DNA from 2 places in the Streptomyces sp. NPDC021225 genome. Region 2 is predicted to be linked to the other one. Evidence: riboswitches for the same ligand, from Rfam matches in the RefSeq annotation. Region 2 holds a riboswitch; the other holds the start of a gene.
What was found. Region 2 has a riboswitch for S-adenosylmethionine ahead of ACH4S9_RS06065 (aminotransferase class V-fold PLP-dependent enzyme). Riboswitches for the same ligand answer to the same signal wherever they lie in the genome.
Positions count from the first base shown of each region.

Region 1 (7,018 bases), on a different contig from region 2:
CGGTGTCGCCGGCGCCGTCCACGATGGTGGTCTCGTCCTTGGTGACGGTCACCTTGCGGGCGCGGCCCAGCAGGTCGATGCCCGCGTTCTCCAGCTTGAGGCCGACCTCCTCGGAGATGACGGTGCCACCGGTGAGGATGGCGATGTCGCCGAGCATGGCCTTGCGGCGGTCACCGAAGCCCGGGGCCTTGACGGCAACGGACTTGAAGGTGCCACGGATCTTGTTGACGACCAGGGTCGCCAGGGCCTCGCCCTCGATGTCCTCGGCGATGATCAGCAGCGGCTTGCCCGACTGCATGACCTTCTCCAGCAACGGGAGGAGGTCCTTCACGCTGGTGATCTTCGAGTTGACGATCAGGATGTACGGGTCGTCGAGCGACGCCTCCATACGCTCCATGTCGGTGGCGAAGTACGGGGAGATGTAGCCCTTGTCGAAGCGCATGCCCTCGGTGAGCTCAAGCTCGAGCCCGAAGGTCTGCGACTCCTCGACGGTGATGACGCCTTCCTTGCCGACCTTGTCCATCGCCTCGGCGATGAGCTCGCCGATCTGGGTGTCGGCGGCGGAGATGGAGGCGGTGGAGGCGATCTGCTCCTTGGTCTCCACGTCCTTGGCCTGCTCGAGCAGCTGGGCGGAGACGGCCTCGACGGCCTTCTCGATGCCGCGCTTGAGGGCCATCGGGTTGGCGCCCGCGGCGACGTTCCGCAGGCCCTCCTTGACCAGCGCCTGGGCGAGGACGGTCGCGGTCGTCGTGCCGTCACCGGCGACGTCGTCCGTCTTCTTCGCGACCTCCTTGACCAGCTCGGCGCCGATCTTCTCGTACGGGTCCTCGAGTTCGATCTCCTTGGCGATGGAAACACCATCGTTGGTGATCGTGGGGGCGCCCCACTTCTTCTCGAGGACGACGTTGCGACCCTTGGGGCCGAGGGTGACCTTGACGGCGTCGGCGAGCTGGTTCATCCCGCGCTCGAGGCCGCGCCGCGCCTCCTCGTTGAACGCGATGATCTTGGCCATGTGAAGTGGTCCTCCCAAGACGGGGTGGATTGCTCCGGACCGCGCCTGGCGCCCGCGACGGACGGCCTGTCTGCCCCGCGGTTCCTTGCCCCGCGTGGCCTGACGGACCTCACCGACCCGATCCTTCTGTCACTCTCACCTTCAGAGTGCTAACGCCAATGATTAGCACTCGACCCCTGAGAGTGCAAGCGTGAGTGGGGTGACAGCTTGGGACAAGGCGGTCGTGAGCGGCCATCGGCGCACAGGTCAACACCCATGTGAACACGCATGTCAAAGGGCCCGTGCCCCTAGGGGGTACGAGCCCTTTGAACGGTCCAGTCAGTGCCTCGCGTCGGCGCTTCAGCCAACAGCCACGCGGACCATGTCCGCCTGCGGCCCCTTCTGGCCCTGCGAGATCTCGAACTCGACCCGCTGGCCTTCTTCGAGGGTGCGGTAACCGTCCATCTGGATCGCGCTGTAGTGGACGAACACGTCCGCACCACCGTCGACCGCGATGAAGCCGTACCCCTTCTCCGCGTTGAACCACTTGACGGTGCCCTGAGCCATTCCTAACTCCCCTATTGCTGGCCCCTGCGCAGGACCGCACTCCGCGGACCCGGGTCAGACCTCACCCCCCGGTCGTGGGGGGTGTGCGCCGGAACGCGTCGACCGCCGCTGAATGTATCTGTCCCACTGCCCTGTGCAACAGGTCAATCGGACGAGAATTCTGGCGACGGTCGATCGGTAATAAGTGGAGAATTCCCGTGAATTCCGGGCAAGTCGGGCCAGGCATAAGGGAATCAACCCGACAATTCACGCGCACACTTTACGCACAAGTTGACGAGTTCTCATATGCGGCCGCCCATGAGGCCAACAGAAGGGGAACGGCTCAACTGTAGCGCGATTCAACACACGGAATCGCCCGGTCCGTTTCTATCAGGACCGGGCGATTCCGTTTACCTCGGGGGTACGGCCGGCTCACATCGGCCCGCGGCGGGGCCACAACCGGCCTGTGGCGGGGGAGCGACCGGCTCAGCAGCCGCCCGCGACCGCCGGAATGATCGAGACACCGGCGCCGTCCGGAGTCGCGGTCTCCAGGCCCTCGGAGAAGCGAACGTCGTCGTCATTGACGTAGACATTGACGAAACGGCGCAGCTTGCCGGTGTCGTCCAGGACGCGGGCCGCAATGCCCTGGTGATTCCGGTCCAGGTCCGCGAGGACCTCGGAGAGGGTCGCGCCCTCGGCACTGACCTCGGCCTGCCCGCCGGTGTAGGTGCGCAGGATGGTGGGGATCCGGACATTGACGCTCATGAGGGTTTCACCTTCCAAGGGAACTGCTGCGGGGGGCGAGGGCGAATTCGAGGGGCGAATTCAAGCCAGCTGGTTTGAGCGGGCCCGATTCAGGCCAGACCAGCTTCGCGGAACGCGTCGAGGCTGGGGCGGATCACCGCCGTGGGTCCACTCGTCGGGGCGACCGCGTCGAGCGTCTTGAGGCCGTCGCCGGTGTTGAGCACGACGGTGGTGAGGGTGGGGTCCAGCACCCCGTTCTCGAGCAGCTTCCTCGTCACGCCCAGGGTCACCCCGCCGGCGGTCTCCGCGAAGATCCCCTCCGTACGGGCCAGCAGCTTGATCGCGTCCACGATCTGCTCGTCGTTCACGTCCTCCACCGCCCCGCCCGTGCGGCGCGCGATGTCCAGTACATACGGCCCGTCCGCCGGGTTGCCGATGGCCAGCGACTTGGCGATGGTGTTCGGCTTCTGCGGCCGCACCACGTCCTGGCCCGCCTTGAAGGCGGTGGAGACCGGGGAGCAGCCCTCGGCCTGGGCGCCGAAGATCTTGTACGGCTTGTCCTCGACCAGGCCGAGCTCGATGAGCTCCTTCAGCCCCTTGTCGATCTTCGTCAGCTGCGAGCCCGAGGCGATCGGGATGACGAGCTGGTCCGGCAGCCGCCAGCCGAGCTGTTCGCAGATCTCGTACGCGAGGGTCTTGGACCCCTCCGCGTAGTACGGGCGGAGGTTGACGTTGACAAAGCCCCAGCCCTCGCCCGCCGGGTCGCCGATCAGCTCGCTGCAGAAGCGGTTGACGTCGTCGTAGGTGCCCTCGATGGCGACCAGGTCACCGCCGTAGATCGCGGCCATGACGACCTTGCCCTGCTCCAGGTCGTGCGGGATGAAGGTGCAGGAGCGCAGGCCCGCGCGGGCGGCCGCGGCGCCGACCGCGCCCGCGAGGTTGCCGGTGGAGGAGCAGGAGAGGGTGGTGAAGCCGAAGGCGCGGGCGGCCTCGACGGCCTGGGCGACGACGCGGTCCTTGAAGGAGTGCGTCGGGTTCCCGGAGTCGTCCTTGATGTGCAGCTCGCCGGTCACGCCCAGCTCGCGGGCGAGGTTGTCGGCCTTCACCAGCTTGGTGAACCCGGGGTTGATGTTGGGCTTGTCGGCCACGTCCGCCGGGACGGGCAGCAGCGGGGCGTAGCGCCAGATGTTGTTCGGGCCCGCCTCGATCCGCCGGCGCAGCCCCTCCGGGTCGCCGGTCGGCAGGTCGTACGCGACCTCGAGCGGCCCGAAACACTCCACACAGGCGAAAATGGGGCCGAGGGGGAAACGCTCACCGCACTCGCGACAGGACAGTGCGACGGCGGGACCGAGCGAGACGGAAGAGGTGGTGGAGCTTTCGACAGCTTGCACAGCCATGGGAGGCGAGGCCCTTTCTCCTCATCTTCCTCACGGCGCATCTCGCCGCGAGCCGGAATTGGCACCTTCCCGAGCCGGGGCCCCGCTTCGCGTAGAACGCAGGACCGGCTGGAGGGTTGCCGGGGCTTCAACGGGCCGTTCCCTCTGCCCCTCTGGATGAGCGGTATGACGCCGGGCACAGCGCGGCGTTTTTGTCGCACGCGGACCCCCGACATACGACGGTCACGTGCGTTGTTCAAGACTGTAACCGAAGGCCTGGATGGTTGAGATAGTCGTCCGAGGCGCGAGATGGGTCACAGCTGACGCGCGCCAGGCACAACAGGGAGGCATGGCCGTGCTGGAAGAGGTGGAACGCTGGCTGAAGGAGCGGTCCTGGTCCGCCGGCGACCGTCCGCTCGACCGCCTGCTGGCCGCCAAGCGCGCCACGGGCAGGACCGTGAGCGTCGTCCTGCCCGCCCTCAACGAGGAGGCGACGGTCGGCGAGATCGCCGCGGCCATCCGCCGCGAGCTGATGGGCGAGGCCGCCCCGCTGGTCGACGAGCTGGTGGTGATGGACTCCGGGTCCACCGACCGCACCGCCGAGGTCGCCGCGGCGGCCGGTGCGAGGGTGGTGCACCGCGACGCCGTGCTGCCCGAGCTGCCCACGCTGCCCGGCAAGGGCGAGGTGCTGTGGCGCTCGCTGCTGGCGACCAGCGGCGACATCATCTGCTTCATAGACGCCGACCTGCGGGAATTCGACGCGCGCTTCGTCTCCGGGATCGTCGGCCCGCTGCTGACCGACCCGGACGTACACCTGGTCAAGGGGATGTACGACCGGCCGCTCGGCAACGCCTCCGGCCAGGGCGGGCGGGTCACCGAGCTGGTCGCCCGGCCGCTGCTCAATCTGCACTGGCCGCAGCTGGCCGGTTTCGTACAGCCGCTCGGCGGCGAGTACGCGGCGCGCCGCTCGCTGCTGGAGCGGCTGCCCTTCCCCGTCGGATACGGGGTGGAGCTGGCCATTCTCATCGACTCGCTGCACACGGTCGGACTCGGCGCGCTCGCCCAGGTCGACCTCGGCGTGCGCAAACACCGCCACCAGGACCCGCAGGCGCTCGGCCGGATGGCGGCCACGATCTACCGCACGGCCCAGCTGCGGCTGGCGCGCGGGCATCTGGTGCGGCCGCGGCTGACCCAGTTCGACCGGGACGAGGGCGGTTTTGTGGCGCGGACGAGCGCCGTGGACACGGAGGAGCGGCCGCCGATGATCGAGATCCCGGAGTACGCGGAGCGGCGGGCGGCGTGAGGGGGAAGAAACCGCACGCACGTTTGCGCGACGCGTGGGATGGCTAGGTACGCGACATGGCCTCTGAGCACACTGCTGCACAGGTCCTCGTCGCGTCCAACCGCGGCCCGGTCTCGTACGCCCTGCGGGAGGACGGGTCGCTTGCCCCCAAGCGCGGCGGCGGCGGGCTGGTCTCCGGCCTCAGCGCCATAGGGCCGGACGCCGGCGCGGTGTGGGTCTGCGCGGCGCTGGGCGACGGCGACCGCGAGGCGGCCCGGCGGGCCGGGCCCGGCCATCTGGACCCGGGCGACACCGGCGGACAGCTGGTGCGGATGCTCGACATCGCGCCGGAGATCTTCGACGCCGCGTACAACGGCATCGCGAACTCGGTGCTGTGGTTCGTCCACCACCTGCTCTACCAGACGCCGCTGGAGCCGGTCTTCGGCGCGGAGTTCCGCGCCCAGTGGGACGCCTACCGGACGTACAACGCGGCCTTCGCGGACGCCCTCGCCCAGGAGGCCGCCGACGGCGCCGCCGTGCTGATCCAGGACTACCACCTGGCGCTGGTGCCAGGACTGCTCCGCGAGCGCCGGCCGGACCTGCGGATCGGCCATTTCTCGCACACCCCCTGGGCGCCCCCGGACTACTACCGGCTGCTGCCGGACGACGTGGCGGCGGACGTGCTGCGCGGCATCCTGGGCGGCGACCGCGCCGCGTTCCTCACCGAGCGCTGGGCCCTGGCCTTCGCCGACTGCGCCGCGGCCGTGCTCGGCGCGGAGGTGGTGCGGGACGGCCCGCGGCTGTCCGTGCGCCTCGAGGGGCGCGAGACCCGGCTGGGCGTGCACGGCCTCGGCGCGGACGCGGATTTCCTGCGGAAGCGGTCCCGGGCCGCGGACGTCGACGAGCGGCTGACGGCCCTGCGCGCGCAGATCGGCCCCGGGCGCAAGACCGTCGTCCGGGTGGACCGCACCGAGCTGTCCAAGAACATCGTCCGCGGGCTGCTGGCCTACCGGCGGCTGCTGGAGACCCGCCCCGAGTGGCGGGAGCGCGTGGTGCACGTGGCCTTCGCCTACCCCTCCCGCCAGGACCTGGCCGTCTACCGCGACTACACGGACGAGGTGCGGCGGGTCGCCGACGCGATCAACGCCGACTACGGCACGGAAGGCTGGCAGCCGGTCGCCCTCCATGTGAAGGACGACTTCGCGCGGTCGCTCGCGGCCTACCGGCTGGCGGACGTGGCCCTGGTCAACCCGATCCGGGACGGGATGAACCTGGTCGCCAAGGAGGTGCCGGTGGTCTCCGAGCAGGGGTGCGCGCTGGTGCTCTCGCGGGAGGCCGGGGCGTACGCGGAGCTGGGCGCCGACGCGCTGGTGGTGAACCCGTACGACATCGAGGCGACGGCGCGGGCGCTGCACGAGGCGCTGTCGATGGGGGACGGCGAGCGGGCGGAGCGCACGAAGCGGCTGGCCGCGGCGGCGACTGCGCTGCCGCCCGCGCAGTGGTTCCTCGCGCAGCTGCGCGAGCTGACGGATGTCTGACGCCTGCGGCGGGCCTTGTCCCCTACCCGCCCCTTCCCGCAACCGGGGGCAAGCCCCCGGACCCCCGGACGCCCTTCGGGCGTGTCCTCAAGCGCCGGACGGGCTGGACTAAGCCCGCCCGGCGCTTGAGGGCAAAGCACAGCCAGCCCGTCCGGCGTTTGAGGACCGGGGTCCGGGGCGGAGCCCCGGTTCGGGAAGGCGCGAGCTAGCGGTCCTCGACCGCCGCGGCCAGCGCCGTCAGCAGGGCGACGACACCCGCGGGGCCGTCGACCACCAGGTCGGCCCGCTGGGCCAGCTCGGTGACCTCGCTGCTGCCGCTGCACACCAGCACCCCCGGCACCCCCTGCGCCCTCAACCGCTCCACCGCCGCGAACGCGGCCAGGTCCCCCAGGTCGTCGCCCGCGTACAGCACCGCCGAGGCCCCGGTCTCGCGTACGTGCTCGGTGAGGGCGACACCCTTGTCCACGCCCGGCGGGCGCAGTTCGAGCACCAGGCGGCCGGGCTCCACGATCAACCCGTGCCGCTCGGCGAGCCGCCGCAC
Region 1 is NZ_JBIRPV010000007.1:483,594-490,611, forward strand. Features, by position in the region: gene groL (chaperonin GroEL) at 1-1,012, opposite strand, end outside; gene ACH4S9_RS30985 (cold-shock protein) at 1,352-1,558, opposite strand; gene ACH4S9_RS30990 (MoaD/ThiS family protein) at 2,024-2,302, opposite strand; gene thrC (threonine synthase) at 2,392-3,678, opposite strand; SAM riboswitch class I at 3,697-3,841, opposite strand; gene ACH4S9_RS31000 (glucosyl-3-phosphoglycerate synthase) at 4,013-4,960, shown strand; gene ACH4S9_RS31005 (trehalose-6-phosphate synthase) at 5,017-6,477, shown strand; gene otsB (trehalose-phosphatase) at 6,683-7,018, opposite strand, start outside.
Region 1: another riboswitch for S-adenosylmethionine. It lies ahead of thrC (threonine synthase); the one in region 2 lies ahead of ACH4S9_RS06065 (aminotransferase class V-fold PLP-dependent enzyme).

Region 2 (7,018 bases):
GGGGACAACGTCATCCCCAAGCCGACCGCCGAGGAGTACAAGGAGATCACCAGCGGCCACGGCCACCACTGATCCCCTTCAGCGAACACCTCAGCTGTACGCCACACACCCCAGGGCCCCGGCCCGGACCACACGGTCCGGCCCGGGGCCCCGGGCCGTTTTCGTACCGCTCCGGTCCGCGCCGATGGGGCCGATAGGCTTGCCGGGGGCCGTCGCACAGCCGAGCTATGAGGCCCCAGCCCTGACCAGCCGAGTTCCAGGAGCGGACCATGGACGTTGTGACCCCAGCCGGAGGCGACAACCGCGCGACGGCCCGCACCTGGCCGGACGTACTCGACTCGCTGCTGCTCGGCCAGGACCTCACCGCCGACGACACCGCCTGGGTCATGGACCGGATCATGCGCGGCGAGGCCAGCGACGCGCAGATCGCCGGCTTCGCGGTCGCGCTGCGCGCCAAGGGCGCGACGGTGGCGGAGGTGTCCGGGCTGGTCCGGATCATGTACGAGCACGCGAACGTGATCGAGGTGCCCGGGCCGACCGTCGACATCGTGGGCACGGGCGGCGACCGCGCCAAGACCGTCAACATCTCCACGATGTCGGCGCTCGTGGTGGCGGGCACCGGGGCCAAGGTGGTCAAGCACGGCAGCCGCGCCTGGTCCTCCGCCAGCGGCTCCTCCGACGTCCTCGGCAAGCTCGGCGTCAATCTGGACCTGTCCCCGGCGCGCGTGGCCGAGGTCGCCGAGGAGGCCGGCATCACCTTCTGCTTCGCGGCGCACTTCCACCCCGCGCTGCGCCATGTCGGGACCGCGCGCAGCGACCTCGGCATCGCCACCATCTTCAACTTCCTCGGCCCGCTGACCAACCCCGCCCGGGTGCGCGCCCAGGCCACCGGGGTCGCCGACATCCGCATGGCGCCCATCCTGGCCGGGGTGCTCGCCGAGCGCGGCTCCTCCGCGCTGGTCGTCCGCGGCGACGACGGCCTGGACGAACTGACCATCACCTCCACCTCCCAGGTGTGGGTGGTCGAGGGCGGCACCGTCCGTCAGGAGACCTTCGACCCGCGCGACGTCGGCATCGAACTGGCCCCGGTGGAGTCCCTGCGCGGCGCCGACGCGTCGTACAACGCGGATGTCGCGCGGCGGCTGCTGGCGGGGGAGCGCGGCCCCGTACGGGACGCGGTGCTGCTCAACTCGGCCGCGGGGCTGGTCGCGCTGGAGGGCGGGACGGGCGGCAAGCCGCTGCCCGAGCGGATCGCGGCGGGCATGGAGAAGGCGGCGGAGTCCATCGACTCGGGCGCGGCGCGGGCGGCGCTGGAGCGGTGGGTTCTGGCCACGAACGCGTAGCGCCCTGCGGCGGGCGGTCTGGGTGCAGCCTCCGCCCGGGTCCGGCGGGGCCGCCCCCCGGCCCCGCGCCTGCGACGGGCGCTTCCCCTACCCGCCCCTTCCCGCAGCATCGAGATGCGGCTCCGCCGCGTGAGGGGGCAAGCCTCCGGACCCCCGGACGCCCTTCGGGCGTGTCCTCAATCGCCGGACGGGCTGACAGCCCGTCCGGCGATTGAGGACCGGGGTCCGGGGCGGAGCCCCGGTTCGGGAAGGGGCGGGGCGGGGACAAGGCACGCCGCAGGCGGAGTTGTCCGTATCGCGGACAGGGGGTTCGGGCTTCGGGCGGGCGTGGCATACTCCTGCGCAGGTCACGAGCGACAGCGACTTCGGCCCCGGCCCGCTGTCCGGCAACCCTCCGTCCGTGGCGGGGTGCCCCGGGTGATGACCAGGCCGCAGGCAGCGAGGTCTGCGGCAAGCGCGGACCCCTCGCGAAAACCAGGGGTCCTGGTCGTCGAGGGAGTTCTTCCGTGATGCAGCGAATGCGCTAGGGCCGACGGCCCCTTCTTCCCCTCAACCGGCGCGGTGCCGACTTCGCCCGCGCGTTGAGCTTCTTTCCGCGTGCCCGACGGCGGGCTGCCGCACGCACGCGTGACGCATTCAACTCTTCGCCCTCCCGGGAGACTTCGCCATGTCCGCGACCGCTGCTGCTGCCGCCACCGCCACCCACACCCCGCTGCCCGTCCTCGGCCGGGACGTCCTGGTCCCGCTCGTCACGGGCGGCGAGGTCGACTACGCCGCACTCGACTACGCCGCCAGCGCCCCCGCCCTCCAGCGGGTCTGGGACGACATCGCGGCCTACGCCCCGTACTACGGCAGCGTGCACCGCGGCGCCGGCTATCTCTCGCAGCTGTCCACCGATCTGTTCGAGAACAGCCGCAAGGAGGTGGCCGCCTTCCTCGGCTGCCGCCCCGACGACCAGGTGGTCTTCACCCGCGCCACCACCGACTCGCTCAACCTGCTCGCCGCCGCGCTGCCGCAGGGCACCCGGGTGTTCGTGTTCGAGACCGAGCACCACGCCTCGCTGCTGCCGTGGCAGCAGCGGGAGGGCATCGAGGTCGGCTATCTGAGCGCGCCGCGCTCCCCGCGGCAGGCCGTGGAGACGCTGGAGCGGGCGCTGGCCGCGTGGCGAGCGGACGACCAGGAGGCTGACACGGGCGCGGGCGCGGGCGCGGCGCTGGTGTGTGTGACCGGTGCGTCGAATGTGACTGGTGAGCTGTGGCCGGTGCGGGAGCTGGCGGAGGTGGCCCATGCGCATGGCGCCCGTATCGTGCTGGACGCGGCCCAGCTGGCCCCGCACCACCCCGTGGACATCGCCGCCCTGGACGTCGACTGGGTCGCGTTCTCCGGGCACAAGCTGTACGCGCCGTTCGGGGCGGGCGTGCTGGCGGGGCGCGCGGACTGGCTGCGCGCGGCCCGGCCGTATCTCGCGGGCGGCGGGGCCAGCCGCAAGGTGGCCCTCAGCGTCCGAGAGGGAGTCGGCGAGGTGGAGGTGGAGTGGCACACCACCGAGGCCCGGCACGAGGCCGGCTCGCCGAACGTCATCGGGGCGTACGCGATCGCGTCGGCCTGCAAGGCGCTGACCGAGGCCGGGTTCGAGTCCCTGGTGGCCCGGGAGCGGCGGCTGATCGCCAAGGTCCGTGAGGGGCTGGCCGAGGTGGACGAGGTGAGGGTGCTGTCGCTGTTCGGCGACGACGCCCCCCGGGTGGGGGTCATCTCCTTCGTGGTGGAGGGCTGGAACAGCTCGCACTTCGCGGCCGCCCTCTCCGCGGAGTACGGCATCGGCGTGCGCGACGGCCTGTTCTGCGCGCATCCGCTGGTGCGCACCCTGCTGGGCGGCGAGCCCGGGGAGGCGGGCGAGTGCGGGGCCCCGGAGACCGCGCCGGGGGAGCGGTCGCTGAACGCGATCCGGGTCAGCTTCGGCGCGGGCACCCCCGACGAGCACGTCGAGCGGTTCGTGGGCGCGGTGAAGGAGCTGGTCCGGGACGGCGCGAAGTGGAGCTACCGCACCGAGGACGGGCGCTGCGTCCCGGACCGCGGCTGAACCGCGAAGGGGCGCGAACTCAGCCGTCGAGGCCGATCGCGAAGGCCGCCTCGAGGTCGTGCTGGGAGTAGGTGCGGAAGGCGATGTGGGTCTCGGTGGAGGCCACGCCGGGCACCTTGCTGATCCGGCCCGGGATGACGTCCGCGAGGTCGTCGTGCCGGGCCACCCGCACCATCGCGATCAGGTTGTGCGCCCCGGTGACCGAGTAGACCTCGCTCACGCCGTCGATCGCGGCGATCCTCTCGGCGATCTCGGGGATCTGGTCCACGTCGGTCTTGATGAGCACGATCGAAGTGATCACGGCTGGCTTTCTCCCTCGCTGGTGACTGCCCCGCTCACTCTAAGACTTGATCCGTAACTCACCAAAGGGTGAGCTGTGGACTGCGGCCGGGGCGGGGACCAGGCTTTCCGGCGTGGTCACGCGGGCGTGACTCATCCGGGGTCGCTCGGTTCCGCCGTCCGGCGGTTCGGGGAGCAGAGGTTTCACGGTGTTGCCGTGGGACTGCCACGCGACCCGACCGCCGGGGCGGTTTCGGGCTCGGTGTGGTTGACTCCCGCAGCGCTTCTTCCAGCGCTTGTGAACATGTGATCTGTGCGTGCCGGGACGCGGCGGTGTCCAGGTACGCGGTCTTGGGGTCGTCCACATCTGCGAAGCGGACGAACGGGGCCAGGCGGCGGATACGAGGTCACGCTTGCCGACCAGGCCGCACGCGCCGCACTTGTGTGCGCGGTCGCGGAGGGTCTTGTTGACGCGCTCGCCGCACAGGCAATGCTGGGACAGGGCTGTTGACCAGGTGGAGGCCCGGACGAGCCTGCCCCCGGCCGCGTCGCACTCCACCGCGAGGGCGGAGATCAGCATGCCCGGCGTGGTCTGCGACAGGCGCTTGCCCCACAGCCGGTACCACATGTGGATGTCGCAGTCCTCGACCACGAGCACAGGGCCATGGGCGGCGATGATCTCCCGCGCCACGGTGCGGGCGCGATCGCGCCGGTGCTCGGCCAGCGAGGCGGCATACTCGGCCTGGCGGGCGCGCTGCTCCCGGTAGTGGGCGGACAGCCGGTCACGCCGGAACGCCTGCTGGGGAAGCCCATCGGCGCGGGCGGTGCGGTCACCACCGGGCACGGTCACCATCTTGGGCTTCAGCCCGTTCTCGGCTCGGCGGGCGGCGCGGGCCGCCTGCTTCTTCGACAGCCCGTACTGCGCGGCGTTCGTTGCCCTGCGTGAGCGCTCCAACGCCCTGCCACGGCCCCGCTGCTTCTTCGCTTGCTTCTCCGACAGGGGCCGTGCGAAGCCATGGGGGAGCCGCCCATCGGCGCGCGACGCTGCGGGTCCTATTGCCGGGCGGTCTTGGTCGCCCGTCCGAAGCGGACCCACGCGTAGAGGAACCCGAGGCTGAACCCCACGAGGTGGGCGAGGTAGGCGACCCCGGGGCGGTCGTCGGCCCCGCGGGCGGCCAGCCACTGGAGCGCGACCCAGAAGATCAGCACTACCCAGGCGGGGAAGCGCAGCGGCAGGAAGAACAGAAACGGGAAGAGGCTGGTCACCCGGGCCCGGGGGAAGAGCCACAGAAAGGCGCCGAGGACTCCGGAGATCGCCCCGGAGGCGCCGACCAGGGTCTGGGTGGAGCCCGCGTGCGCCGCGGCGTAGCCGAGCAGCGCCAGATAGCCGGTGGCGAGGTAGAAGAGCACGAACTGGATCCGTCCCATGCGTTCCTCGGCCATCGCCCCGAAGACGTACAGAAACAGCATGTTGCCCAGCAGATGCAGCCAGTTGCCGTGGACGAACAGCGCCGTCAGCGGGGTCAGTGGCTCGGCGGGCGCGCCGCTCCACAGGGCGCTGGGCACCACCCCCCAGCGCTCGAAATGGCCGGTCTGGGCCCGCAGCAGCTCGCTCCCGGTGCCATAGCCGGGGTTGAGTCCGGAGGCCGGGCCCACGGCGAAGATCAGGCAGCAGGCGGCGATGAGGGCGTACGTCATCAGGGGGCGGCCTGCCCCGCCGCCGGACCCCTCCGACGTCTCGATCATGGGCAGATCATCGCGTATCGGGCGCAACCTGCCCAGAGTGCCTCGCCGCCGTCCGGGCCGGACCGGGAGCGCACCTGGCCTCGGCGCGGGGCAGGGCTCAGGCCGTAGGGTTACTCCACGCCGAAGTGCGAGAGTGGAATCAAGACGAGGACGGACGAGGACCCCATGGCCGTGCCCCTGCCGACAGCCGAGACCCGCTGGCGCTGCACCCTGTGCGGCAATCTGACGCGGTTCGATGTGACGCGTTCGACCAAGGTCGTCGAGTACGTCCATCTCGACCTGGGCGGGGAGCCCAAGGTCGAGGAGCGCGAGGTGGTCAATGAGACCATTGAGTCGGTGCGCTGCCGCTGGTGCAACGCGGTCGATCAGATCGAGCTGGTCGATCGTCCGGGCGCGAGCGCGGGCGCCTGAGAAGCGCGGGCGCCTGAGAACGGAGCGGTGACAGGTGGTGGAGCGGACAGGCGACCCCGGTTCGGCCGGTGACGCCGAGGGCGTCGCCGAGGCGCTCGACCGCCCCCTGCCGGAGGGGGTCAGGCGCCGGGTCGTGGCCCTGGTCGCGGACGCGTTCGGCGGTCTGACGGTCACCGAGCTCCCGGCCCAGCTGCGGCAGTACGCCCGCTTCACCCCGACCCGCCGGGCGAAGTTCGCGGGCAACGCCATGGCCGCCACCGTGGAGTCCGACCCGGTCTTCCGGCAGCGGATCGCGGGGCGGCTGCGGGAGACCCAGGCGGAGCTGGCCGAGGCCATCGAGGGCGGCTCGCCGCCCGCCGCCGCCGATCCGGTGGACGTCGCGGCGATCGCCTATGTGCTGCGGCCGGTCGGCTGGGTCAAGCTGGTCGAGGCCGCGGGCGAGGAGGCGCAGCGGGTCTCCGCCGAGCGGGCCGCCGAGGAGGCGGAGCGCGAACTGCGGCGGCTGCGCGAGGAGCTCGTCGAGGCCCGGGCCGCGGCGCGCACCGAGACCGAGCGGACCCGCACCGAGCTGGAGGCGGTCCGCAAGGAATCGGACACCTTGCACCGTAAGCTGCGCAGCGCGCTCAGCGACGTCAAGCGCGGCGAGGCGGCGCTGCGCAAGGCCGTGGCGGAGCTGGACTCCGTGCGCTCGGCGGCCGCGGTGCGGCAGGCCACGGCGGAGGGTGAGGCGCGGCGGCTGCGGGCCCGGCTCGCGGAGACGGAGTCGGCGCTGGAGGCCAGCCGGCGGGCGGCCCGCGAGGGGCGCAGCGTCGAGGACATGCGGGTGCGGCTGCTGCTGGACACGGTGCTGGACGCGGCGCAGGGACTGCGGCGCGAACTGGCGCTGCCGCCCGCGTCGATGCGCCCGGCGGACGCGGTGGACGCGGTGGAGCCGGGCAAGATGACGCCGAAGGACATAGCGACCAGGGCGCTCTCGGAGATGGACCCCGCGCTGCTGGACCAGCTGCTCGCGCTGCCCCAGGCCCACTTGGTGGTGGACGGCTACAACGTCACCAAGACCGGCTATCCGACGATGCCGCTGGACAAGCAGCGGCTGCGGCTGCTGGGCGGGCTCGCGGGGCTGGCGGCCCAGACGGGCGCGGAGATGACCTGTGTCTTC
Region 2 is NZ_JBIRPV010000001.1:1,317,297-1,324,314, forward strand. Features, by position in the region: gene ACH4S9_RS06055 (cytochrome bc complex cytochrome b subunit) at 1-72, shown strand, start outside; gene trpD (anthranilate phosphoribosyltransferase) at 270-1,343, shown strand; SAM riboswitch class IV at 1,689-1,806, shown strand; gene ACH4S9_RS06065 (aminotransferase class V-fold PLP-dependent enzyme) at 2,011-3,423, shown strand; gene ACH4S9_RS06070 (Lrp/AsnC ligand binding domain-containing protein) at 3,443-3,724, opposite strand; gene ACH4S9_RS06075 (hypothetical protein) at 3,764-4,657, opposite strand; gene ACH4S9_RS06080 (rhomboid family intramembrane serine protease) at 4,756-5,448, opposite strand; gene ACH4S9_RS06085 (hypothetical protein) at 5,614-5,859, shown strand; gene ACH4S9_RS06090 (NYN domain-containing protein) at 5,894-7,018, shown strand, end outside.